One region of the Limnohabitans sp. 2KL-27 genome, then DNA from elsewhere that is predicted to be linked to it. Evidence: predicted binding sites of a transcription regulator. Region 1 holds the regulator's gene; each other region holds the start of a gene.
What was found. Region 1 encodes HrcA, which represses chaperone genes, less so after heat shock. Its sites were predicted from a motif close to TTAGCACTCNNNNNNNNNGAGTGCTAA; they were not measured.
Positions count from the first base shown of each region.

Region 2: groES (co-chaperone GroES) is a predicted target of HrcA. The motif match lies at 2,120-2,146, and genes of this name have one in related genera.
Region 3: rpoH (RNA polymerase sigma factor RpoH) is a predicted target of HrcA. The motif match lies at 5,241-5,267, and genes of this name have one in related genera.

Region 1 is NZ_CXOP01000001.1:141,901-149,914, reverse strand. Features, by position in the region: gene mutY (A/G-specific adenine glycosylase) at 1-1,001, shown strand, start outside; gene rapZ (RNase adapter RapZ) at 1,048-1,911, opposite strand; gene recN (DNA repair protein RecN) at 1,908-3,599, opposite strand; gene LHAB_RS00705 (NAD kinase) at 3,603-4,496, opposite strand; gene hrcA (heat-inducible transcriptional repressor HrcA) at 4,525-5,529, shown strand; tRNA gene LHAB_RS00695 (tRNA-Ile) at 5,566-5,642, shown strand; partial or broken gene LHAB_RS00690 (helix-turn-helix domain-containing protein) at 5,990-6,097, shown strand; gene LHAB_RS00685 (amidohydrolase family protein) at 6,432-7,385, shown strand; gene LHAB_RS00680 (serine hydrolase domain-containing protein) at 7,976-8,014, opposite strand, start outside.
Region 2 is NZ_CXOP01000001.1:428,079-436,092, forward strand. Features, by position in the region: gene LHAB_RS02150 (lysophospholipid acyltransferase family protein) at 1-421, opposite strand, end outside; gene LHAB_RS02155 (lysophospholipid acyltransferase family protein) at 438-1,265, opposite strand; gene LHAB_RS02160 (helix-turn-helix domain-containing protein) at 1,493-2,077, shown strand; gene groES (co-chaperone GroES) at 2,230-2,517, shown strand; gene groL (chaperonin GroEL) at 2,543-4,192, shown strand; gene LHAB_RS02175 (hypothetical protein) at 4,320-4,682, shown strand; gene LHAB_RS02180 (cupredoxin domain-containing protein) at 4,776-5,771, shown strand; gene LHAB_RS02185 (acyloxyacyl hydrolase) at 5,912-6,430, opposite strand; gene pgi (glucose-6-phosphate isomerase) at 6,707-8,014, opposite strand, start outside.
Region 3 is NZ_CXOP01000002.1:1,021,807-1,029,820, forward strand. Features, by position in the region: gene LHAB_RS07735 (SCO family protein) at 1-449, shown strand, start outside; gene LHAB_RS07740 (COX15/CtaA family protein) at 453-1,583, shown strand; gene cyoE (heme o synthase) at 1,580-2,476, shown strand; gene LHAB_RS07750 (SCO family protein) at 2,486-3,091, shown strand; gene LHAB_RS07755 (Bug family tripartite tricarboxylate transporter substrate binding protein) at 3,148-4,173, opposite strand; gene rpoH (RNA polymerase sigma factor RpoH) at 4,279-5,211, opposite strand; gene ftsY (signal recognition particle-docking protein FtsY) at 5,368-6,447, opposite strand; gene LHAB_RS07770 (M16 family metallopeptidase) at 6,476-7,924, shown strand; gene LHAB_RS07775 (M16 family metallopeptidase) at 7,952-8,014, shown strand, end outside.

The sequences.
Region 1 (8,014 bases):
GCATGGTGGATTGGCAGCGTCTGCATGGCCGCCAAAGCCTGCCCTGGCAAAACACCCAGGACCCCTACCGCGTCTGGCTGTCCGAGATCATGCTGCAGCAAACGCAGGTGAGTACGGTGCTGGACTACTTTCCCCGGTTTTTAGGGCGTTTCCCGAACGTGGCGGCCTTGGCCGCAGCGCCGCAAGACGATGTGCTGGGGCTGTGGAGCGGCTTGGGCTATTACAGCCGCGCCCGCAACCTGCACCAATGCGCCCAAGAGGTGATGGCGCGTTTTGGCGGGGCTTTTCCGCGCCGTGCCGAAGACCTGCAAACCTTGCCGGGCATTGGTCGATCCACGGCCGCGGCGATCGCGGCCTTTTGCTTTGGTGAGCGTGCTGCCATCTTGGACGGCAACGTCAAGCGCGTGCTGACCCGGGTGCTGGGCTATGGCGCGGATCTGGCGGTCGCCAAAAACGAAAAAGCCCTGTGGGCGCTGGCGCAAGACCTGCTGCCGGCGCAAGCGGCCGACATGCCGCGCTATACCCAGGCCCTGATGGACTTGGGCGCCACCGTCTGTTTGCCACGCAAGGCTCAGTGCGAGGCTTGCCCAGTCTCCACTGTGTGCCAAGCCCAAGCGCGGGGCGAGCCGCTGGCTTATCCCGTCAAAACCCGCAAGCTCAAGCGCAGCAGCGCGACGCTGTGGTTGCTGTGGGCGGTCAATGCGCAAGGCCAGGTGTGGCTGCAAAAACGGCCCGATACAGGCATCTGGGCCGGCTTGTTCAGCTTGCCGGTGTTTGACTCTGAGGCAGATTTGCTGTCCGCTTGGACAAAAGGGACAGACCCGCAATTCATTGCGCCCTGGAAGCATGTCTTGACGCACCGCGACTTGCACCTGCACCCGGTGCGCCTGCGCGGGCCCGGGCAGTTTGCCCCGGCTTGTGAGGGTCATTGGGTGGATGCAGAGGCCTGGCCGGCCATGGGCTTGCCAGCACCGATTCGGGTTTTGCTGGCTGCCGGGTGAACGACACGCTTGCCGCTTCAAGTGCCGGCTGACAGCGCCGGAGCGCTCAGATCGCGTCCAGCTCTCGGTGCCGTTTGAGGGTGAGCCAGCGTGTACCGAAGCTCTGGGCCAGTTGTTCGACCATGAACACCGAACGGTGCTGGCCCCCGGTGCAGCCGATGGCCACCGTCACGTAGCTGCGGTGATCGCGCTCGATGGCGGGAATCCAGTGCTTCAAAAACCCTTCGATCTGCAGCTGCATTTGGACGAATTCTTCGGACTGGCGCAGGTAGGCCTGCACCGGCTCGTCGCGTCCGGTCAGCGGCCGCAGCGTGCTTTCGTAATGGGGGTTGGGCAGCATGCGCACGTCAAACACATAGTCGGCGTCGGTGGGGATACCGCGCTTGAAGCCAAAGGATTCAAAGACCAGTGTCAATTGCGCCGAAGGGGTGCTGACCAGGGTCTTGATGTAGGTTTGGAGCTGGGCCGAGCGCAGCAAACTGGTGTCGATGACGTGGGCCCGCTCACGCAGATCGGACAGCAGTTCGCGCTCGAACAGGATGGTTTCGAGCAGCGCCTTGTCGCTTTGGGGTTTGCTGCCGCCCGATAAGGGGTGTTTGCGCCGTGTTTCCGAATAGCGGCGCTGCAAGGTATCGCTGGTGGCGTCCAAAAAAACCGACTTCACGGTCATGCCCATGTCGCGCAGCAAGGCCATTTGCTCGGGCATCAGGTGCAAGGAATTGGCGCTGCGCACATCGATCGCAATCGCCAGCCGTTTCTCTTTTTGTTTTTCTTCGAGTTTCACGAAGGGGATCAAAAGCTCGGGCGGTAGGTTGTCGACGCAGTAGTAACCCGCGTCTTCGAGCGCGTGCAGCGCCACCGATTTGCCAGAGCCGGACATGCCGGTGATGAGGATGATGTCCATGCTCAGCTTTGGGTGGCTTTGCGGCCAACCAGTTTGGAAGGTGAGCCCAGCATCTCGCGTGCGTGGGCCAAGGTGGTGGCGGACAACTTTTCACCGCCCAGCATGCGGGCAATTTCGCTCACGCGCTCTTGCCCACTCACGCCGCGCACTTGGCTGCTCACCTGACCATTGGCCGAGGCTTTGCTCACCAGCAGGTGGTGGTCAGCGCAGGCGGCGACCTGGGGCAGGTGGGTCACGGCCAGCACCTGGCGGTGTTGGCCCAGTTGTTTCATCAGGCGGCCCACGGTCTCGGCCACAGCGCCGCCGACACCCGAGTCCACCTCGTCAAAGATCAGGGTACCGGCTTCGCCCAGCTCGCTGGTGGTGACCGCAATGGCCAGCGCGATGCGCGAGAGTTCGCCGCCCGAGGCCACTTTGCCCACGGGCCGGGGTGTGCTGCCCTCGTGCCCTGCCACCAGAAAACTGACTTCTTCCAAGCCATGTTGCGCGGGTGCGTCCAAGGTTTGCAGCTGCACCTCAAAGCGGCCGCCTTGCATGCCCAACTGCTGCATGGCGCTGCTGACGGCTTGGGCCAATGGTTTGGCCGCCTTTTGACGTTGCTGTGAAACTGCTTTGGCTGCTTGCAGGCAGGCTTTGTGGGCAGCTTGTTCGGCTTTTTGCAGGCTGTCCAAGTCGGCGGCCGCATCGAGCTGGGTCAGCTCTTGGCGCCAGGTTTTCAAGCTCAAGGGCAGTTCGTCTGGTGTTTTTTTGTAGCGCCGGGCCAGCGACAGCCACAAGCCCATGCGCTCGTCCAGTTGGGCCAGGTGCTGCGGGTCCAGATCGGTTTTTCGCAAGTAGCCGTGCAGGCTGTGGGCGACGTCTTCGGCCTGGGCCTGCGCAGACACCAGCACATCGGCCAGAGCGTTGAATTCGGGCTCAAACTGACCGAGCGACTGCAGGGTCTGGATGGCGCGGGACAGTTGGCGCAGCGCGCCGCCATCGCTGTCACTGTCGTCACCCTCGAGCAGCACAGTGACTTGGTTGGCCCCGTCGATCAAGGCCTGAGCATTGGCCAGGCGGCTGTGCTGGGTGCTCAGATCTTGCCATTCGTCGGTTTGCGGATTCAGCTTTTCCAGCTCGCCGATTTGCCAGGCCAGGCGTTCGCGTTCGTTGGTCAAGGTGCTCTGCGCTTGCTGGGCATCGGCCAGCGTTTGCTGGGCCTGCCGCCAGGTTTGCCAAGCCAGTTTGAGCGGGCGTGTGTCGGTGCCCGCGTAGGCGTCAAGCAGGCCGCGCACGGCATCGGGCCGGGTCAGGCTTTGCCAGGCGTGCTGGCCATGGATGTCCAGCAACTGCTCGCCCAGTTCGCGCAATTGCGTGGCGGTGGCGGGGCTGCCGTTGACCCAGGCGCGGCTTTTGCCCGTGGTGTCCACCGTGCGGCGCAGCAGCAAATTGGCACTGGCCTCAAAACCGGCCTCTTCAAGCCAAGCCGCAATGGCGGGCGTGGGTTCAAATTCTGCGCAGACCTCGCAGCGGCTGGCACCCTCGCGCACCACGCTGGCTTCAGCGCGGCTGCCCAGTGCCAATTGCAGCGCATCGATCAAAATGGATTTGCCTGCACCGGTCTCGCCGGTCAACACGCTGAAGCCTGTGCTCAGGTCCAGCTCCAATTCGTGCACGATCACGAAATCGCGCAGGGTGATGTGCGTCAGTGCCACGGCTTAAGCGCCCTCATTCCAGTGCATTTTTTTGCGCAAAGTGTCGAAATAATTCCAGCCCGCGGGGTGCAAAAACCGCACCGTGTGCTCGGAGCGTTTGACCACGATCCGGTCACCCAAAATCAGATCGGCCAGCGATTGCATATCAAAGTTGGCACTGACATAGCGCCCGGCCACGATCTCGATGCTGATCTCGGCCGATTCGGGCAGCACGATCGGACGGTTGGACAAGGTGTGGGGTGCGATCGGGGCCATGACCCAACCGCCAATGCCAGGGTGCATCAAAGGCCCACCCACCGACAAGGAATAAGCGGTGGAGCCCGTGGGCGTGGCGATGATCAAGCCGTCGGCGCGCTGGTTGGACACAAAGTGGCCGTCGACCTCCACCCGCAACTCGACCATGCCGGAGGTACCGCCCCGGTTGACCACCACGTCGTTCATGGCCAAGGCGCTGAACACGCTGCGCTGGTCGCGCACGACCTGGGCTTGCAGCAAGCTGCGGTCTTCAGGCTGGTAGTGGCCCTGCAACATGGGCAGCAACACATCCTGGTAGCTTTGCAGGGGAATGTCGGTGATGAATCCCAGTCGCCCTTGGTTGATGCCCATCAAGGGCAGGCCGTAGCGGGCCATCTGGCGGCCAATGCCCAGCATGGTGCCATCGCCCCCGATGACCAGGCCCAGATCGCACTGCGTGCCGATCTCGGCCATCTCCAGCACGTGGTACTGGCTCAGGCCCGTGTGGGAGGCGGTTTCCGTGTCCAGCACCACGTCGCAGCCTTGCCGCGTCAGGAATTGGGCCACATCGTCCAGGGCGCGGCGTGAACTCTCCAGCGCCCCGCCATGCGCGGTGGTGTGGTACTTGCCAAAGAGTGCGACGTGACGGAACTTGGATCTCATTGGCAAATTACATCATTAAAATGACCGCATGCTAGATGATCGTGCCAAGTTATTGCTCAAAGCCCTGGTGGAACGCTATATCGCGGACGGCCAACCCGTGGGCTCGCGCACGCTCTCCAAAGCCTCGGGCCTGGATTTGTCACCCGCCACCATCCGCAACGTGATGTCGGACCTGGAAGAGCTGGGCCTGATCGCCAGCCCCCACACCTCGGCCGGGCGCATCCCCACCAGCCGGGGTTACCGCCTGTTTGTGGACACCATGCTCACCGTGCAGCGCGACGGCCTGGACACCCCGGCGCTCACGCCCGACCAACCCCAAAAGGTGATCGCCAGCGCCGCCAACTTGTTGTCCAACCTGTCGCATTTTGTGGGTGTGGTCATGACGCCCCGACGGGCTTCGGTGTTCCGGCACATCGAATTTTTGCGCCTGTCAGAGCGGCGCTTGCTCGTCATCATCGTCTCGCCCGAAGGCGATGTGCAAAACCGCATCCTGTTCACCGAGACCGATTACTCGCAAAGCCAACTGATCGAGACCTCGAATTTCCTCAACACCCATTACGCGGGCATGGCCATCGAGCAGGTGCGCAGCCGGGTGCAGCAAGAACTGGTCAGCCTGCAAAGCGAAATCGCCACGCTCATGCAAGCGGCCGTGCAGGTCAGCACCGAAGCCTTGGCAGAAGATCAAAACGAAGTGGTGATCGCGGGCGAACGCAACTTGCTGTCGGTGAGCGACTTTTCCAGCGACATGGGGCATTTGCGCCGGGCATTCGATCTGTTTGAGCAAAAAACCCAGCTCATGCGTTTGCTGGACGTGTCGAGCCAAGCCGAAGGCGTGCGCATTTACATAGGCGGCGAAAGTCAGATCGTGCCGATGCAAGAGCTGTCGGTGGTCAGCTCGCCCTACGAAGTCGATGGCCAAGTGGTCGGCACCCTGGGTGTGATCGGCCCGACCCGCATGCCCTATGACCGCATGATCCAGATCGTCAACATCACCTCTCGGCTGGTCAGCAACGCGTTGAGCCAGTCCAAATAAACGGCCTGCCTGACCACTACAATCAACGCTTCGGTGGGGGCGTTAGCTCAGTTGGTTAGAGCAGAGGACTCATAATCCTTTGGTCCACGGTTCAAGTCCGTGACGCCCTACCATTCATATTCTTCAAGTCACTTTGTACGACGCTGCAAAGTGACTTTTTTATTGGGCGGTTCCAACTTGTAGAACGCCCACTGCACAGTTCACACACGCTGCGGGGCTGTGTTCTATGACTGGACGCCACGCTGACACACCGCTGGCGGCAGGAGCAGCCACCGCCAAAACCAGCAAGCAACGCAAGATAGATACTTCGATACAAGCGTCGCCCAGCGTCGTGCTGTTGCGAGACGTGTTGTTTTATTTTGAAAACTGAGCCACTCTGAAGAGTATTCACGGGCAAGTTTGAGCCACGTTCCACATATCCTGCTAATTATTTGGGCAGGGGTGTGCAGGAGTGATAAAGGTGGGAACACTTAGCAAATTACGTCGGCTGGTACTACGCGAAGGGGTATCAGTTCGAGAAGCCGCCCAAAGGTTAGGCATTGCTCGTAACACTGCTTCACGTTGGCTAGCGTTAATTGACGTGACATAGCCTCGCTACCTGTTGAAACAGGCAATCAAAGTTGGCGATTCAGGAGCTCTACCGCTAAGGTTAAAGGAGCAAATACAAGTAGAACAAAGCTATCGAAAGGAGACGAAGAAACAGCAGTATCACAAGACTTATCCACAATCTTGTAATAAAAACATCAACAACCAAGTAGCTCACATTTGAGCGTGGAGTCTGGCTCTGCTTGGTAAGTGAATCAACAACATGGCTGATGGCAGGGAATATTCGGCACCACCGATAGTGATCGGTTAACAAAAAAATAACTGGCTTCTGCTATAAAACTTAAAAGGAGACATCCATGCAAAAAATCCTGTTGATCTTGAGCAGTTTGGCGCTTTCGACGTTGCTGCATGCACAACCTGCCATGTGGGGAACGCCGGTATCACCGCGACCAGAAAGCGAGGCGTTGGCTCAGTCTGTGCCCATAGCCGATGTGCATATGCACTTTAATCCAATAAGACAAACAGTCGAACAGATGATGAAACGCATGCAGGATGGCAATATTCGATGGGGTGGCGGTGTTGGTGATTACTCCGGTGACCTGCATGCAGCTTTGGGTGATAGATTTATTGCTGCTATTGGGCAGGCTGAGTTCACCAAAGTGGTGCTGTCCAGCGGTGAAAAAGGGCTGCAAAACATAGAGCATCCCGTGTTTGTCGAGTTCTTCAAAGAAGCTGAAGTACTAATGGCGACTGGCAAGGCACGTGGATTTGGTGAGATACACATTGACAACAAAACCACAACAAATTTCAACGATCCATTTGGCAGGTCAATTCCGTTGGAAAGCCCTGTGGTGAAGCGCATGTACGAAATCGCCAATACGCATAACGGGTTTGTTCAAATTCATTACGACAAAAATTATCGAACAGTCGACCAGATCATTACCATGGCACAGCGCTATCCAAAATCGATAACAATTGTTTCGCACTGTATGCCTAAAGGGACACCTGACGACATGCGTAAAATTTTCGCAGCAGTGCCTAACGTTGTTTGCGAGATAAGTGGCGGCACTCATATTCATGGCGTACCAAGGATAGTGACGCAGAGTGGCATCAATTCAGGCTGGTTGCAAATGATCGAGGAATATCCAGATCGCGTAATGATGGGCACTGATCCATGCTGTGGATTGATGGGACGCTACAACGAAATTGTGCAAGTCATGCGTAGTCGCGCCTTAGCAGCCATGAAGCCAGAAACGCTTGAGAAAGTGGCATACAAAAATGCTTTAAGAGTTTTTGGACTACCCAATTGATGCTTATCGATCTGTTGATCGGCTGCTTAGGGCAAGCTAAATACTTGCGCGAGAATTTGTGAAATCATCAAGCCATTCAAGCCATTCAAGCCCAAGACACCCGCACAGCTGCATATTGATGCGCTCAAAAAGCAGCTGATCAGGCTAGTGCTGCTGCCAGTGCTGAACGACAGCGCCAACGCTTGAACAAGGCAAGAACCACCATGGCGAAACTCAACCAAACACGCTGAGTCCGTCCAAATTGAACGGATATCAGTTGTTCTTCTTTGGGGGTGATCACAAAATTGTCTGTGCTTTAACAACATCTGAAAGGAAAAGCACATGACAGCCATCTTGAACACACTGAAACTCACAGCAGCTCGCAAGACTCGCGCACTGCCTGAGATTATGAAACGTATAAACAAACTGCTGATGAAACTGGGTGAGCAGCACATGTTGGCAACTGCACAGGCGCAGGGTCAGCACTACACACCCACACGCTTTCGTTCATTCGCAGATGCTGACACTGGCGCACGTATCGTCAAACAAGTGCCTGTGCGCATCAAGCCACGGTTTTTCGACTGGAGCGCGAGGCGAGTGCTTGTTGGCGATCAGCGTTGTTCGCAAGCAGATGCAAAAAGTGTCCGCAT
Region 2 (8,014 bases), 290 kb from region 1:
GACGCGACTGCCCCACAAAAATAAAGGCCACAGGCCCTGGCACCTCGAAGGACACCGCCAGGCCCCCCGCATCCAGCCCGACAAAATGCGGGGCAAACATCACCAAAGGCCCCGGCTGCTGCAAAGCTTGCACGTCCCCCACCCAGCGCAGGCGTTGCCGCACCAGTGCCTCGGGCGCATGCCAAAGCCAGGCACGGTCCATGACCGACTGACCAAAGGCCACAAAGTGTCGGTAGGCCAAGGCCTCACGCTCGGCTGCGGACCACTCGGGCAGGCACTGCTGCAAATTGACCCGCACAATGCTTCGGCGCTTGCCTGCCAGATGCCACAGCAGCCAGCCCAAGCCATGGCCTGCGGCCCTCACCCAAGGCAAAGGCAGGGGCGCAAACAGGCGCAAAACAGCGATCAGCAAATTCACCATGGTTTTGGGGGTCCGCTCAGGCCTGACGGGGGGGTTTGTAGCGGGCGTAACCCCACACGTATTGCGAAGGGCACTGCAAGATCAGCGACTCCATGGCCTGGTTGATCTGCACCACGGCAGTGTCCAAATCATCGGACAGGGCATGCCCCAGCGCCTGGGTGTGCAAACGGTACCCCCGCCCCCAAGACAAACGCTCGCCCCAAATCAGCACCACCCGGGCGCTGGTTTGCAAGGCCAAACGGGCGGCCAAGGTCATGGTGTAGGCGGGTTGGCCAAAAAACGGCGCCCACTGCCCCATGCCCTCGGGCGGCACCTGATCGGGCAACAAGCCCACAGCCCGCCCCGCACGCAAGGCCTTGATCATGTGCCGCACACCCGACAAAGTGGTCGGCACCGCCTCCAAGCCAGGCCGCTGGCGTGCCAAAGTCATGACCTCGCCCAGACCCGCATGCCGGGCGGGGCGGTACAGCACCGTCAAAGGACCGTGTGCGGCCGAAAAGCGCAAGGCCAGCGCTTGGGCCGTGATTTCAAAACAGCCCATGTGTGGGGTCAAAAACAGCACCCCTTGACCCGAGGCATAAGCCTCCACAGCGGCGCGGTCGTCGGCCCAGGCCAGTGCAGGTGTGCGGCCCAGCCACAAACGGGGCAACTCGGCCGACATGCGGCCAGCCTGCCCCACGGCCCGCCACACCCCCCCCCAGCCCAGGCCAGCTTGGCGCGCGTTGTGCAAAAACCGGCCTCTGTAGCGCCCAGACAAACACCAAGCCAGCCAGCCCCCCGCGCTGCCCAGCAGGTGCAGGGCCCACAAAGGCCAATGGGAAAAAAAACGAAACCAACGCAGCATAGGGCGTGATTTTGCCCTGAACCGGGTGCAGCTTGGCCGGTCCAGCTTCACGGGGCTCAGGCAAGCAACCGCCTTGCACCACGCGGGCCCGGGCGGCGCTCTACCTGTTTTCGGTCCGCCGCACTACCGGTTCACGCCAAACGCAAGTCACACAGCGGGGCCTACCATGACGACAGCGCCCGGAAAACGCCCATTCCACCCTATTCAGTGCAAACAAGGAATTCAGCATGAAAAACAACCAGATCAACCCGAACTATTTCAGCACCAGCCAAGCGGCCAAAATGCTGGGCCTGTCGGTCGGCACCATCCAGCGCATGGTTGAAAACGGGGTTTTCAAGGCATTTGTCACCCAAGGCGGGCACCGACGCATCCTGTCCTCTTCCCTGAACCAATACTGCAAACAAAAAGGCTTTCCGGGCCTGGAGACGGCATCCGACACGCCCTTGGTGTGTGTGCTGCACGACGACCAACATGTGGCCAGCGCCCTGGAAAAAATGACCCATTGGGAGCAAGTCAAGGTCATCACCCACCCGCTGGACTTGATGGGCATTCACCAGGCCGTGGGGGTCTTTTTCATCGATGCGCGCATTCCCTGGCTGCACACAGCCCCGCTGCACCTGCAGGACAATTTGATGCAAAACGCCCACATCGTCGTCTACAACAGCGGCCTGCTGCCCCCCAGCAGTCCCTTGCACCTGGCTCGAAATCTCAACCTCTTCGAAGGCGACATCAGCACCGACTTGGTCTATGGCTACATGCTCGGCACGGCTCAGGCCAGCGGCGTGGACACGCCCCGCCCAGTCCACCAGTAAAAAAACACCCGGGTCTTGAAAAGGCTTCAAATGCCCTTATGATTAGCACTCGATGGAGTTGAGTGCTAACAGCACCCCTCTCCTCAGATTTCAGCAGCACCCTAGACCGGTGCTTTTGTTTTTCAACCCTTGTTTCAAATCCAGGAGATTCCATGAAACTGCGTCCTTTGGGCGATCGCGTGATCGTCAAGCGTATCGAAAGCGAAACCAAAACAGCCTCGGGCATCGTGATCCCCGATTCCGCTGCAGAAAAGCCCGATCAAGGTGAAGTCTTGGCCGTCGGCCCTGGCAAAACCAACGACAAAGGCGAGACCAAAGCCCTGAGCGTCAAAGTCGGCGACCGCGTGTTGTTCGGCAAGTACAGCGGCCAGACCGTCAAGGTCGGCGGCGACGAGCTGTTGGTCATGAAAGAAGAAGACCTGTTCGCGGTCGTCGAGTAATTAACTTAATTCAGGAGCTACAAAAATGGCAGCAAAAGACGTAATTTTCGGCGGCGAAGCCCGCGCACGCATGGTTGAAGGCGTGAACATTTTGGCCAACGCGGTCAAAGTGACTTTGGGCCCTAAGGGTCGCAACGTGGTTCTGGAGCGTTCTTTCGGCGCCCCCACCGTGACCAAGGACGGTGTGTCCGTGGCCAAGGAAATCGAACTCAAAGACAAGTTGCAAAACATGGGCGCGCAGATGGTCAAGGAAGTCGCTTCCAAGACCTCTGACAACGCTGGCGACGGCACCACAACGGCCACCGTGTTGGCCCAAGCCATCGTGCGCGAAGGCATGAAGTACGTGGCTGCTGGCATGAACCCCATGGACTTGAAGCGCGGCATCGACAAGGCAGTGACTGCTTTGATCGAAGAGCTGAAGAAGGCCACCAAGGCCACCACCACCACCAAAGAAATCGCCCAAGTCGGTTCGATCTCTGCCAACAGCGACCACAGCATCGGTGACATCATCGCCAAAGCCATGGACAAAGTGGGCAAAGAAGGCGTGATCACTGTGGAAGACGGCAAGTCTTTGGACAACGAACTCGACATCGTTGAAGGCATGCAGTTTGACCGCGGCTACCTGTCGCCTTACTTCATCAACAACCCCGAAAAGCAAGCCGCTTTGCTGGACAACCCCTTCGTGTTGTTGTTCGACAAGAAGATCAGCAACATCCGCGATCTGCTGCCCACCTTGGAAGCCGTGGCCAAAGCCGGCCGTCCTTTGCTGATCATTGCCGAAGAAGTCGAAGGCGAAGCCTTGGCCACTTTGGTGGTCAACACCATCCGTGGCATCTTGAAGGTTGTCGCCGTGAAAGCCCCTGGCTTCGGTGACCGTCGCAAAGCCATGTTGGAAGACATCGCCATCTTGACCGGCGGCAAAGTGATCGCTGAAGAAGTCGGCCTGACCCTCGAAAAAGTGACCTTGGCCGATTTGGGCCAAGCCAAGCGCATCGAAGTGGGCAAGGAAAACACCATCATCATCGACGGCGCTGGTGCCGCGATCGACATCGAAGCCCGCGTCAAACAAGTGCGCATGCAAATCGAAGAAGCCACTTCCGACTACGACCGCGAAAAGCTGCAAGAGCGCGTGGCCAAGTTGGCCGGCGGTGTGGCCGTGATCAAGGTCGGCGCTGCCACCGAAGTCGAGATGAAAGAAAAGAAAGCCCGTGTGGAAGACGCCCTGCACGCCACCCGCGCTGCAGTGGAAGAAGGCATCGTGGCTGGTGGTGGCGTGGCACTGCTGCGCGCACGTCAGGCTGCTGGCACCATCAAAGGTGACAATGCCGACCAAGAAGCCGGCATCAAGCTGGTGCTCAAAGCCATCGAAGCGCCTCTGCGCGAGATCGTTTACAACGCCGGCGGCGAGCCCTCGGTGGTGGTGAACGCGGTGTTGGCTGGCAAAGGCAACTACGGCTTCAACGCTGCCAACGACACCTACGGTGACATGATCGAAATGGGCATCTTGGACCCCACCAAAGTGACACGCACTGCTTTGCAAAACGCAGCGTCCGTGGCCTCTTTGATGTTAACCACCGAGTGCATGATTTCCGAAGCACCGAAAGACGAAGCCGGCGCTGGCGGCGGCATGCCTGACATGGGCGGCATGGGCGGTATGGGCGGCATGGGCATGTAAATGCCCCGTCTGTCACCCCGGGCTTGACCTGGGGTCCATGACCTCAAAGCCCCGCAAGGTTCACGCCTTGCGGGGCTTTTTCATGCGCCCGCCCTGCACGCAACTCTGAACGATTTATGATCCGGGCATGCGTTACGGGTCATGGCTTGGCATTGTGGTGATTTTGCTCAAACTGAGTCTGGGCTCGGTCATGGCTTTGCCTGTCAGCCCGCACGCCCAGGGTCTGGTCCAGCCCGTCTGCCACGGCCAAGTGATCCCCGACGGATCCATCACGTCGCACGAGAGCCCCACGGCGCAGCAAACCACCGACGCCCCTGTCACCCAATTCCTGAATGCGGGCGGTGCGGACTGCCACCCCTGCTGCGCCACAGGACTGGGAGGAGTGAAGACCTTGGCACTGCTGCCCGCACCTGCTGCGCGCCCGCAGGCCCTCACGCGCCACTGGCTCAGCGCGAGCCTGCGACCCGATTTGCGTCCGCCCATCGGCTGAGCCCTCCTCCTTTGAACCTTCGTTCCGCGCTGGCTGGGCCAACGCGGCAAATTGGTATGGACGCGACGGCCAAGGCCGCGCAGGGATGAACGCATGACTTCTTCTTTTCAACAACACCACGGGGCGATGCTGCTCAAGTATTCGGGCATCAGCTTCATTTCGGGGGCCGTGAACCACGGCTTTTTCAGCGGCACACGCTCTTTATGGACCGCGGCCATGGGCATCGTGCTGTTTGTGCTGGGGGCTTGGTTGGAGCACCGGCTGAACCCGCCATCCAAGGACACCCCGAGCTCGGGTTTGCTGCAGACCTTGGTGCTGGGCACTTGGCTGTCGATCGGCCTGGGCTTTTTCACCGGCGGATTGCAGCACTTTCCGGACTCGCCCGCGCGCAGCGCCTGGGTGGTGCCGCTGGGCTTTTTCATCTCGGTACTGGCTCTGGGCCTGAGTGCGCCCCGCCACTGGCCGCGCGCGGCCACTGTGTATGTGCTGGTGGTCGGTTTGGCCGTTACCGCAGGCAGTTGGGGCGCTTGGCAATGGTTCGAGCGCCACCCCGACTGGGCGGCCACGGGCCACAGCCATGGCGAGAACTCTTCGGCAGACGACCACCATGGCCCCGCGAGCCATGCCGGACCCATCGCCCAAGTGGTCAGCCGCAGCATCACGGTGAACATGGACGACCAGATGCGCTTCACGCCCAGCCAAATTGACGTGCAAGCCGGTGAAACCATCCGGTTCGTCGTGCGCAACACGGGTCAAACAACCCACGAAATGGTGCTGGGCAGTGAGGAGGACATCCGTGTGCACGCTGCAGCGATGAAACAAGCCTCTGCCGCAGGTCCAGCACCCCATGAGGGACAAAGTCATGCCCCGGGACATGACCACGGGACCGGCATCGCCATCAGCGTGGCCGCAGGACAGATCGGTGAACTGGTGGTGACTTTCCCCAAGGCCATGACCTTGCAAATGGCTTGCTTGATCCCCGGGCATTACGAAGCAGGTATGCGCGGAACGATCACCGTGGGCGCCGAGGGGAAGGCCCCAGCAGCACCGGAGGCCGCCAAGCACGACCACCGCACGCACCCACACTGAGCCCCAAGCTCAATCCCTTGGCCAGTCCGGCCCACCAGTCAGGTGCGCCAGATGTTCAAAAGCCCCGCAAGGTTCACGCCTTGCGGGGCTTTGTTGGGTCTGAACGCGCTGATGAAGTCCGTGCGTTGGACTTCAGCCCCTTAAAAATCGCGGCCCAAGGTCAGTCGAACGGCCTCCAGTCCATGGTTAGGGTCTTTGTAGCCCCCATTGCTGATGTGCAGCAAGCCCACCCCCAATTTGGTCTTTTCATTGAGGCGGTACATGATGTCAAAAGTGGTTCTGAAGTTGAAATTGCCACTCAGTGACCGCACACGGTCTTCACCTTTGATGACCGAATAGGAGGGGTAAATGAACAAAGTCATGTCAAAGCCTTTGACATCGATGGTTTTACCGATGCCAGGTCCGAACATGTAGGTGCCTTGGCCATTGAGCATGCCCGAGACGCCATACCTCAAACCATAAAAACTCGTGGGCTTGGACTGGTAGGCAACATCCACCACACTCTTGGCCTTGGACAAAGAAAGGTCCCACTCTTTGTTGTGCACATCGGTCATGTACGACACCGTGACGGTCTCTTTGTTGACGGTGGTGGGTTCTGGCACCGCCGCAAACCAAGCGGATCCCAAAATGACGCCAATGGCGGCTGCGCTGTCAAACATGTGTCAATTCCTTTGATGGTTTTATTAATTGAAATATTAATATCAACAATTATCCTCCACCTACGAGGATCCACCCAAGCGCCCACTGGTTGAATGCGATTGAAAGCAACCATGCCATTGAGTGGGGGACAAACCGCAGCCACTGAGCATCACTCTGGCACGGTGGTCTCAAGCCTTGGCAGCGTGGGGTGGGCGTGGGGTGGCGTACCGGCGAGGGCTTAAGAAGAAAGCACGGGGGTGGCCGTTAGCCCCTGCCCCAACTCGGCGGCGACAGGCTCAGCGAAGACGCTGGAGGAGTGCGGCGGTCGAAGCATCCAGCCCGGCGTTGTCGCCTGAGGCCATGCGCGCATGGATGTCTTGGGCCAAGACCTTGCCCAGCTCCACCCCCCACTGGTCAAAGCTGTTGATGCCCCAAACCGAGCCACTCACGAACACGCGGTGCTCTTGTAGCGCGATCAATGCCCCCAGACTGGCGGGCGTGAGTTCGTCCAAGAGCAAAAAGGTGCTGGGCCGGTTGCCTGGAAAGTGCTTGTGCCCCCCCTCGTCGGCCTTCCCCAGCATCAGGGCCTGGGCTTGGGCGATCACGTTGGCCAGCAGCCACTCGTGGTGGTCTTTCAGACGGTGCGTGGGTTTTTTCACGGCGATGAATTCAACGGGCACCACATCCGTGCCCTGGTGCAGCATCTGGAAATAGGCGTGCTGGCCGTTGGTGCCCGGCTCGCCCCACAACACCGGTGAAGTGCCAAAGGGCAGCGCATGGCCGTTGCGGTCCACGCGCTTGCCGTTGCTTTCCATCTCCAGCTGCTGCAGGTATGCAGGCAACCGGCGCAAGGCGCTGTGGTAAGGCGCAATCGAGCGGCTGGTGTAATTCAGGAAATTGCGGTACCAAACGTCCAGCAAACCCAAACGCACCGGCAGGTTCTGCGCCAGCGGAGCGCTCTGGAAGTGCTGGTCCATCGCGTGGGCACCCGCCAGAAAATCCCGAAAGCCCTGCGCCCCGATGGCGATGGCCACCGGCAACCCGATCGCCGACCAGACCGAATAGCGGCCGCCCACCCAATCCCAAAAACCGAAAGTGGTGGTGATCCCCCATGCCGCAGCAGCTGCCACATTCGTGGTCAGCGCGGCAAAGTGGCGCGCCACATCGGTGCCGCCTTGGGCTTCAAACCAGGCCAGCGCCGAGCGGGCGTTGGTCAGGGTCTCGACGGTGGTGAAGGTTTTGGAAGCGATCAGGAACAGCGTGTTCTCGGCCTTGAGCCCTTGGAGCACCGCTGCCAATTCGTGGCCGTCCACGTTCGACACAAAGTGAAAGCGCTTGCCCGGGATCGCGACATCCTGCAAGGCCAGCACCGCCATCTGCGGCCCCAGGTCCGAACCACCGATGCCGATGTTCACCACGTCGGTGATCTGTGCATCCGCGCGCACCTGCTCGGCGTAGGCCAGCATGGGCTTCAAGGTGGCGTGCACCCGGGCCAAGGGTTCGGCCAAAGCGCCACTCAAACTGCCTTCAGGTTGGCGCAGCAGCCAGTGCATCACGGCACGGTCTTCGGTGGGGTTGATCGCCTCGCCACGGAACATGGCATC
Region 3 (8,014 bases), on a different contig from region 1:
AGATCAGCGCCCAAAACCTGCAAGGTGAGCCGGTGACGCTGGCCAGCCTCAAAGGCCAGTGGTTGCTGGTGACAGTGGCGTCGGGCGATTGCGACGAGCGCTGCCAGCAAAACTTGTATTTCCAGCGGCAGTTGCGTGAAATTTTGGGCCGTGAAAAGGACCGACTTGACCGTGTTTGGTTGGTTATTGACGACGCCCCTGTTGCCCCCGGCCTCTTGCCCGCTTTGAACATGGCGCACGTGCTGCGCCTGGATGCGGCCACGGTGCAAAGCTGGATTAGCCCGGCCCAGGGCCAGAAGTTGCAGGACCATCTGTACGTGGTCGATCCGATGGGCAACTTCATGATGCGTTTCCCGGCCAACATGGACGTGCCCGGTGCCTCCAAAGCCAAGCGCGATCTGGATCGTTTGCTCAAGGCGTCTTCGTCTTGGGACCAGGCGGGACGCTGAAGCATGACCGAAGTGGACCTGTACAACCTCGAACCCATTTTGGAGTTGATGGCCGTTGGCTTGGCCGTGGCTTGTTTGCCATTGGGCTGGTGGCTGTGGCGGCAGCGCAGCGCCTCGCCATCGGGGCGGCTCAAGGCCCTGACCCTGATCACGCTGTTTCTGACCTTTGATCTGGTGCTGTTCGGGGCCTTCACCCGCCTGACCGACTCTGGCCTGGGATGCCCGGATTGGCCGGGGTGCTATGGCAGCGCCACGCCGATCGGGGCCAAGGTCGAAATCACGGCGGCCCAAACGGCCATGCCCAGCGGACCGGTCACGCACAGCAAGGCCTGGATCGAGATGGTGCACCGCTATCTGGCCACTGGGGTGGGTGTTCTGATCCTGACGTTGGCCGCCATGACCTGGTGGCTGCGCCGTCAAAGCCGGGAGGTCAGTCCCTGGTTGCCCACTGTGACCTTGCTTTGGGTCTGCATGCAAGGGGCGTTCGGCGCCCTCACGGTGACCATGAAGCTCTTTCCGGCCATCGTCACCTTGCACCTGATGGGCGGCATCGGCTTGTTGGTTTTGTTGATGGCGCAAGCCGTGCGCTATGACGGCGCAGGCGCACAACCCTTGCCATCGCCCTTGCGCTGGGCTTTGTGGGCCGGCTTTGTTTTGCTGGGGATTCAAATTGCCTTGGGTGGCTGGGTCAGCACCAATTACGCCGTATTGGCGTGCCCCGATTTCCCCACCTGTCATGGCCAGTGGGTGCCCGAGATGAATTGGCAAGGCTTTGGCCTCTGGCGAGAGCTGGGGTACACCCCAAGCGGTGAGCTCTTGCCATTTTCGGCGTTGGCGTCGATCCATTTTGTGCACCGCTCGGCCGCTTGGCTGGTCTTGGCGGTGCTGCTGTGGGTGGGCTGGCGTTTGCGGGTACAGCCTGGCTTGGCTGTGGCTGGGCGTTGGTTGCTGGGTCTGTGTGCCTTGCAGTTCGCCACCGGCTTGAGCAATGTGGTGCTGGGCTGGCCCTTGCTGGCCGCTGTCATGCACACCGGGGGGGCTGCTGCCATGGCCTTGACCCTGACCTGGGCCTTGAGTGTCAGCCGGGCTGATAATTCAGGGCCTTCTCTTCTTTCCAAAAAGCTAGCCGAATGACCGTCGCCACTGCCCGTTTGCCTCTGACTGCCTGGCAACAGTATCACGCGCTGACCAAACCGCGTGTGGTTCAGTTGATCGTTTTTTGTGCCCTGATCGGCATGGTGCTGGCTGTGCCCGGCGTGCCCAGCGTGGCCGAGCTGAAACTGGGTCTGTGGGCCTGCATCGGCATCTGGTTGGTGGCGGGCGCGGCTGCGGCCTTCAACTGCCTGGTTGAAAAAACCATCGACGCCAAAATGAAGCGCACCGCCTGGCGACCCACCGCCAAGGGTGAACTCAGTGACCAGCAGGCCTTGCTGTTTTCGGGCGTGCTTTGCGCCTTGGGCTCGGCCGTGTTGTACGTGCTGGTCAACCCACTCACCATGTGGCTCACCTTTGCCACCTTTGTGGGCTACGCCATCATCTACACCGTCATCTTGAAACCGCTCACACCACAGAACATTGTGATTGGCGGGGCCAGCGGTGCCATGCCGCCTGTGCTGGGCTGGGCGGCCATGACCGGGCAGGTCGGACCGGAAGCCTTGATCCTGTTCCTGATCATTTTTCTGTGGACGCCGCCGCACTTCTGGGCGCTGGCGCTCTACCGCGTCGAGGACTACCGCAAATCGGGCCTGCCCATGCTGCCTGTGACGCACGGCAACGAGTTCACGCGGCTGCAAATCCTGCTGTACACCATCGTGCTCATGGCGTCCTGCTTGATGCCCTTTGTCTACGGCATGAGCTCCTGGCTTTACTTGGCCGCTGCGGTGGTGCTGAGCATCGGCTTCATTGGCTATGCGGTGGCCCTGTACCGCGCTTACTCTGACGAGTTGGCCCGCAAGACTTTCCGTTTTTCCTTGATCCACTTGAGCGCTTTGTTTGCCGCCTTGCTGCTGGACCATTACATTTTTTAAGGCTAGACCATGACGCGCAGAGTTTTTGCAAAAGCCGCTTGGCTGCTGGCTGTGTCCGTTGCCGTGGGGTCTTTGGCCGGTTGTGGTCAAGACAAACCCGCTTTTCGGGGGGTGGACATCACCGGGGCCGATTACGCCCAAGGCTTTGAGCTGCGTGACCAAAACGGCCAAGTGCGCACGCTCCAAGATTTTGCGGGCAAGGCGGTGGTGGTCTTTTTTGGCTACACCCAATGCCCCGATGTGTGTCCTACCGCTTTGCAGGAAATGGCCCAAGCCAAGCAGTTACTGGGTCCCGACGCTGACAAGCTGCAAGGCGTCTTCATCACCGTTGATCCGGAACGCGATACCCCAGAGTTGCTCAAGGCTTACATGGCCAACTTTGGTCCGGACTTTGTGGGCTTGCATCCCACGCCTGAGCAACTGCCCAAAGTGACCAAAGACTTCAAGATCTATTTCAAAAAGGTCGAGGGCAAAACCCCCACGAGTTACACCATGGACCACTCTGCGGGCAGTTTCACCTTTGACCCCCAAGGCCGCATCCGCTTGTACAACCGCCACGCCAGTGGAGCCGAGGCGCTGGCCACCGATGTGAAGATTTTGCTCAGCGGCAAGTGATTCCGGGCTCCAAGGCCCAAAGCTGAACACGCCGCTTCGGGGGCCGATTCAGGGCTTCAATTCAACTCGATTTTCTGGCTGCGGATGATGTCGCCCAGCGCTTTCGTGTCGGACGCAATCCGGTTGCGCAAACCTTCAGGCGATGAGCCCACGACTTGCCAGCCTTGCTGGAACAAACGCGCACGCATTTCCGGCTCACGCACGATCTCGCTGACCAAGGCCGACAGTTGGCTGGCCACTGCCGCAGGCATCGAGGCCGGTGCGGCCAACGCATTCCAGATTTCCAGCTGGTAGTCCTTCACCCCGATCTCCGACAGGCTGGGCACCTCGGCGGCCACGGGGCTGCGCCCGGTGCTCGATGCGCCAATGGCACGCAGTTTGCCGCCACGCACTTGCGCCGCCGACAGTGCGGGTGGCAGCAAGGCCAGTTGCACCTGGCCACCGAGCATGGCGGTGATGATCTGCGGGTTACCGGGATAGGGCACATGCACGGGCGCAATGCCGGCTTTGGTCTTGAGCAGCTCCATGCCCAGGTGCGCCACGGTGCCGACACCGGGTGAGGCGTAGCTGAGTTTGTCTCCCGCTTTTTGGGCTTGGCTCAGCCACTCGGCTGCGGTTTGGCCAGGCGCCACTCCGGGTCCTGACGCGGGCACAGTCAGGACCAAAGGCGCTTTGCCGATCAGGCTGATGGGTGCGAGGTCTTTGAGTGGGTCATAAGGCACCTTGGGGTTCAGGATGCGGGCAATGGTCATGTTGCCATTGATCATCAGGCCCAAGGTGTGGCCGTCGGTGGACTTGGCCACGAAGTCGGCGGCGATGTTGCCGCCTGCGCCCACTTTGTTCTCGACGATCACGTTGTGGCCCAAGACTTTGGCCAGCGGTTCAGCCAAAGCCCGGGCTGTCAGATCGGGGCTGGAGCCGGCCGGGAAACCCACCACCAAGCGCACAGTTTGCGTGGGCCATGCTTTGGCGGCGTTGGCCGAAGGATTGGCCCAAGACGGCGTCAGACCCCAAGCCACAGCAGCAGCGAGGGCTTGGGCCAAATGGCGGCGAGAAAAACCAGCGGGAGAGCGAGCAGTCATGGTGGTGTCCTAAAAATCACAGCCCAGACTTTAGCGCACTGCCGGCGAAAAAATACCCGGGCGATGCCGGGTATCCGAATCAAAGGCGGCCCACAAGGCCTGTGGTCAAGCAAACTCGACCAGCGCCTTTTTCATCTTCTTCATGGCCGCGACTTCGATCTGGCGGATGCGCTCGGCGCTCACGCCGTACTCGTCGGCCAGGTCGTGCAGCGTCATGCCGCCCGAGCCGTTGTCATTCACTTTGAGCCAGCGCTCTTCCACGATGCGGCGGCTGCGCTCGTCGAGCACATTCAGCGCAGTGGCGAGTCCATCGCTGGCCAGCACGTCGCGCTGGTGCGCTTCGATCATGGCGGTGGGCTCGTGGTTCACATCGGCCAAGTAAGCGATGGGGCCAAAGGCCTGTTCGCCATCGTCTGAGGGGGCCGGATCCAGCAGCACATCGCCGCCAGACATGCGCATTTCCATCTCACGCACTTCCTCGCGCTTGACGTTCAGGCTGTTCGCCATCGCATCCACTTGGTCGGGCGTCAGGGTATCGCGGTGCGTGCCTTCGTCGGCATCGGACTTGTAGCCTTGCTTCATTGAGCGCAGGTTGAAAAACAATTTGCGCTGGGCTTTGGTGGTGGCCAACTTGACCATGCGCCAGTTTTTCAGGATGTACTCGTGGATTTCGGCCTTGATCCAATGCAGCGCGTAGCTCACCAGACGCACGCCCTGGTCGGGGTCAAAGCGTTTGACCGCTTTCATCAGGCCCACATTGCCTTCCTGGATCAGGTCGCCGTGGGGCAGGCCGTAGCCCAGGTACTGGCGCGACACCGATACCACCAGTCGCAAGTGCGAGAGCACCAGCTTGCGGGCGGCTTCGAGGTCGTCGTTGGCCTTGAGCTGGCGGGCGGCCTCTTGCTCTTCCTCCAGGGTGAGCAGGGGCATGCGGTTGACCGCAGAAATGTAGGCGTCCAAGTGGCCGAGCGAGGGCACGACCGCCCAGGGGTTGCTCAGCGCGATGGCTGTGGCGGGCGAACCAGTTTGAATGTTCATACCAGAACTCCTTTCAGAATACCCCAATATTAGCACTCTCTGGTCAAGAGTGCTAAAGGGTGGCGTCCCAGGGCCTAGGGTCCTCGGGTTTTCCCTGATTTTGTGGGGGGCTGCCGGGCGCGTCTGTGCGCTGGTCAACGGCGCAGGCTGGGCTGTTCAGCTCAGCAGGGCCTGGGCAAACTCGCGGGCGTTGAAGGTTTCCAGGTCTTCCAGCTTCTCGCCCACGCCAATGAAGTACACGGGAATGGGCTTTTCGCGGGCGATGGCGCACAGCACCCCGCCCTTGGCGGTGCCGTCCAGCTTGGTCACGATCAGGCCGGTGAGGCCCAGGGTGTCGTCAAAGGCCTTGACCTGGGCCAGGGCGTTTTGGCCGGTGTTGCCATCGATCACCAGCAGCACCTCGTGCGGTGCGGTGCCGTCGGCCTTTTGCACCACCCGTTTGATTTTTTTCAGCTCTTCCATCAGATGCAGCTGGGTGGGCAGGCGTCCGGCCGTGTCCACCAGCACCACATCTCGGCCCCGCGCGCGGCCTGCGCTCACGGCGTCAAAGCTCACGGCGGCCGGGTCGCCGCCTTGCTGGCTGATGATCTCGACCGTGTTGCGGTCGGCCCAAACGGCGAGCTGCTCTTTGGCCGCGGCGCGGAAGGTGTCGGCCGCGGCCAGCAGCACGCTCAGGCCCTCGTCCGCCAGGTGCTTGGTCAGTTTGCCAATGGAGGTGGTTTTGCCCGCCCCGTTGACGCCGGCCACCATGATCACGGTGGGGTGGTGGTCGCCAATGGCCAGAGGCTTTTGCAAGGGTTGCAGCAGCTCGGTGATGGCATCGGCCAACAAGGTTTTGACTTGCGATGGCTCGGTGGCCTTGGCTTCTTTCACCCGCCGTTTGAGGTCTTGCAGCAAATGCTCGGTCGCTTTCACGCCGGTATCGGCCATCAGCAAGGCGGTTTCCAGCTCTTCATAGAGTTCGTCATCGATGCGCGTGCCGGTGAAGACGGTGGTGATGCTGGCGCCCGTTTTGCGCAGGCCGGCCTTCAGGCGGTCGAGCCAGCCCTGGCGGGCGGTGGGGGCGTCAGGGGTTGCTGCTGTCGGACTGGGTGGGGGCGCTAAGGGGGTGTTGGCAGGCGCTGTTGGCTTGCCGGCCAGGGGTGCTGAAACAGGGGGTGGAGCAGCGTGTGGTGCAAGCGCTGGAGCCGATGGGACCTCGGCAGGTGGGGATTTTTTTTTGAAGAAACTGAACATGGCGTGGATTTCAAGGATCATGCATTCTATGAAACCGAACTTTCTCTTGGGACTTTCCTGGGCAGCAGCCCTGCTGGCCAGCAGCTTCAGCGCCACGGGGCAGGCCCCGCAAGGCCAGGGCAGCGCCCAACCCACTGGCCAGACCCCAGCGGTCAGCGTGGCCCAGGTGCAGACCTTCACCTTGGCCAATGGCATGAGCTTGTGGGTCAAGCCCGATCGCCGCGCCCCCACCGCGGTGCACATGGTGTGGCTGCGCGTGGGCTCCATGGACGAGGTGGACGGCACCAGCGGCGTGGCCCACGTGCTCGAGCACATGTTGTTCAAAGGCACGCCCACCTTGGCTGTGGGTGAGTTTTCAAGGCGCGTGGCCGCTTTGGGCGGGCGCGAAAACGCCTTCACCGCCAAGGATTACACCGGCTATTACCAGCAAATCCCATCGAATCAACTCGAAGCCGTGATGCGTCTGGAGTCGGACCGCTTTGCCAACAACCAGTGGCCCGATGCCGAATTCGCCAAAGAGCTGGAGGTGGTGAAAGAAGAGCGCCGCCTGCGCACCGACGACAACCCCCGGGCCCAGTTGCACGAAATGCTCTCGGCCACGGCCTTGTCGGCCTCGCCTTACCGCCGCCCCATTGTCGGCTGGATGAGCGACTTGGAGGCCATGACGGCGCAAGACGCCCGCGATTTTTACCGCAAGTGGTACACCCCGGCCAACGCGGTGGTGGTGGTGGCGGGCGATGTGGACCCGCTGCAAGTCAAGGCGCTGGCCGAGACGTATTACGGCACCATCCCGAGCAGGGCAGTGCCTGAGCGCAAGCCCCGGGAAGAGCCTGCGCAGCAAGGTCTGCGCCGTTTCGAATTCAAAGCCCCGGCCGAGCAGTCGTATGTGGCACTGGCCTTCAAGGTACCGCGCCTGGCCAGCCTGGCGGTCTCGCCCGAACACGACGATGCCCTGGCCTTGACGGTGCTGGCCGCCGTGCTCGATGGTTACAGTGGCGCCCGACTGGACCGTGCGCTGACCCAAGGCGACAACCGCTTGGCCGACAGCGTGGGGGCCTACAACGGCCTCATGGGCCGGGGCCCGCAGTTCTTTTATCTGGAAGGTGTGCCGGCCAAGGGCCAAAGCCCCGAGGCGCTGGAAGCGGCCTTGCGTGCCCAGGTGCAACGCGTGGCGACGGAAGGTGTCAACGAGGCCGAGCTGCAGCGCGTCAAAACCCAATGGGTGGCCAGCGAAATCTACAAGCTGGACTCCGTCTTCAACCAGGCCCGCGAGTTGGGCGTGGCTTGGACGCTGGGCTTGCCGCCGGACCACGGCACGCAGTTGATCGCCCGGCTGCGGCAGGTCACGCCTGCCCAGGTGCAGGCCGTGGCGCAAAAGTATTTTGGAGACGACAGCCTCACCGTGGCCACTTTGCGGCCGCAGCCTCTGTCGGGCCAGCCCCGGGCGCGCCGTGCCCTGCCCGGTGCACGCCATTAAAGCGCTGTGCCATTCAAGCGCCTTGTCATGAAAGCCCAAACCCCCATGTCCCTGATCCTTTCCTTGAACGCATTGGCTTGGAGGCGCTCG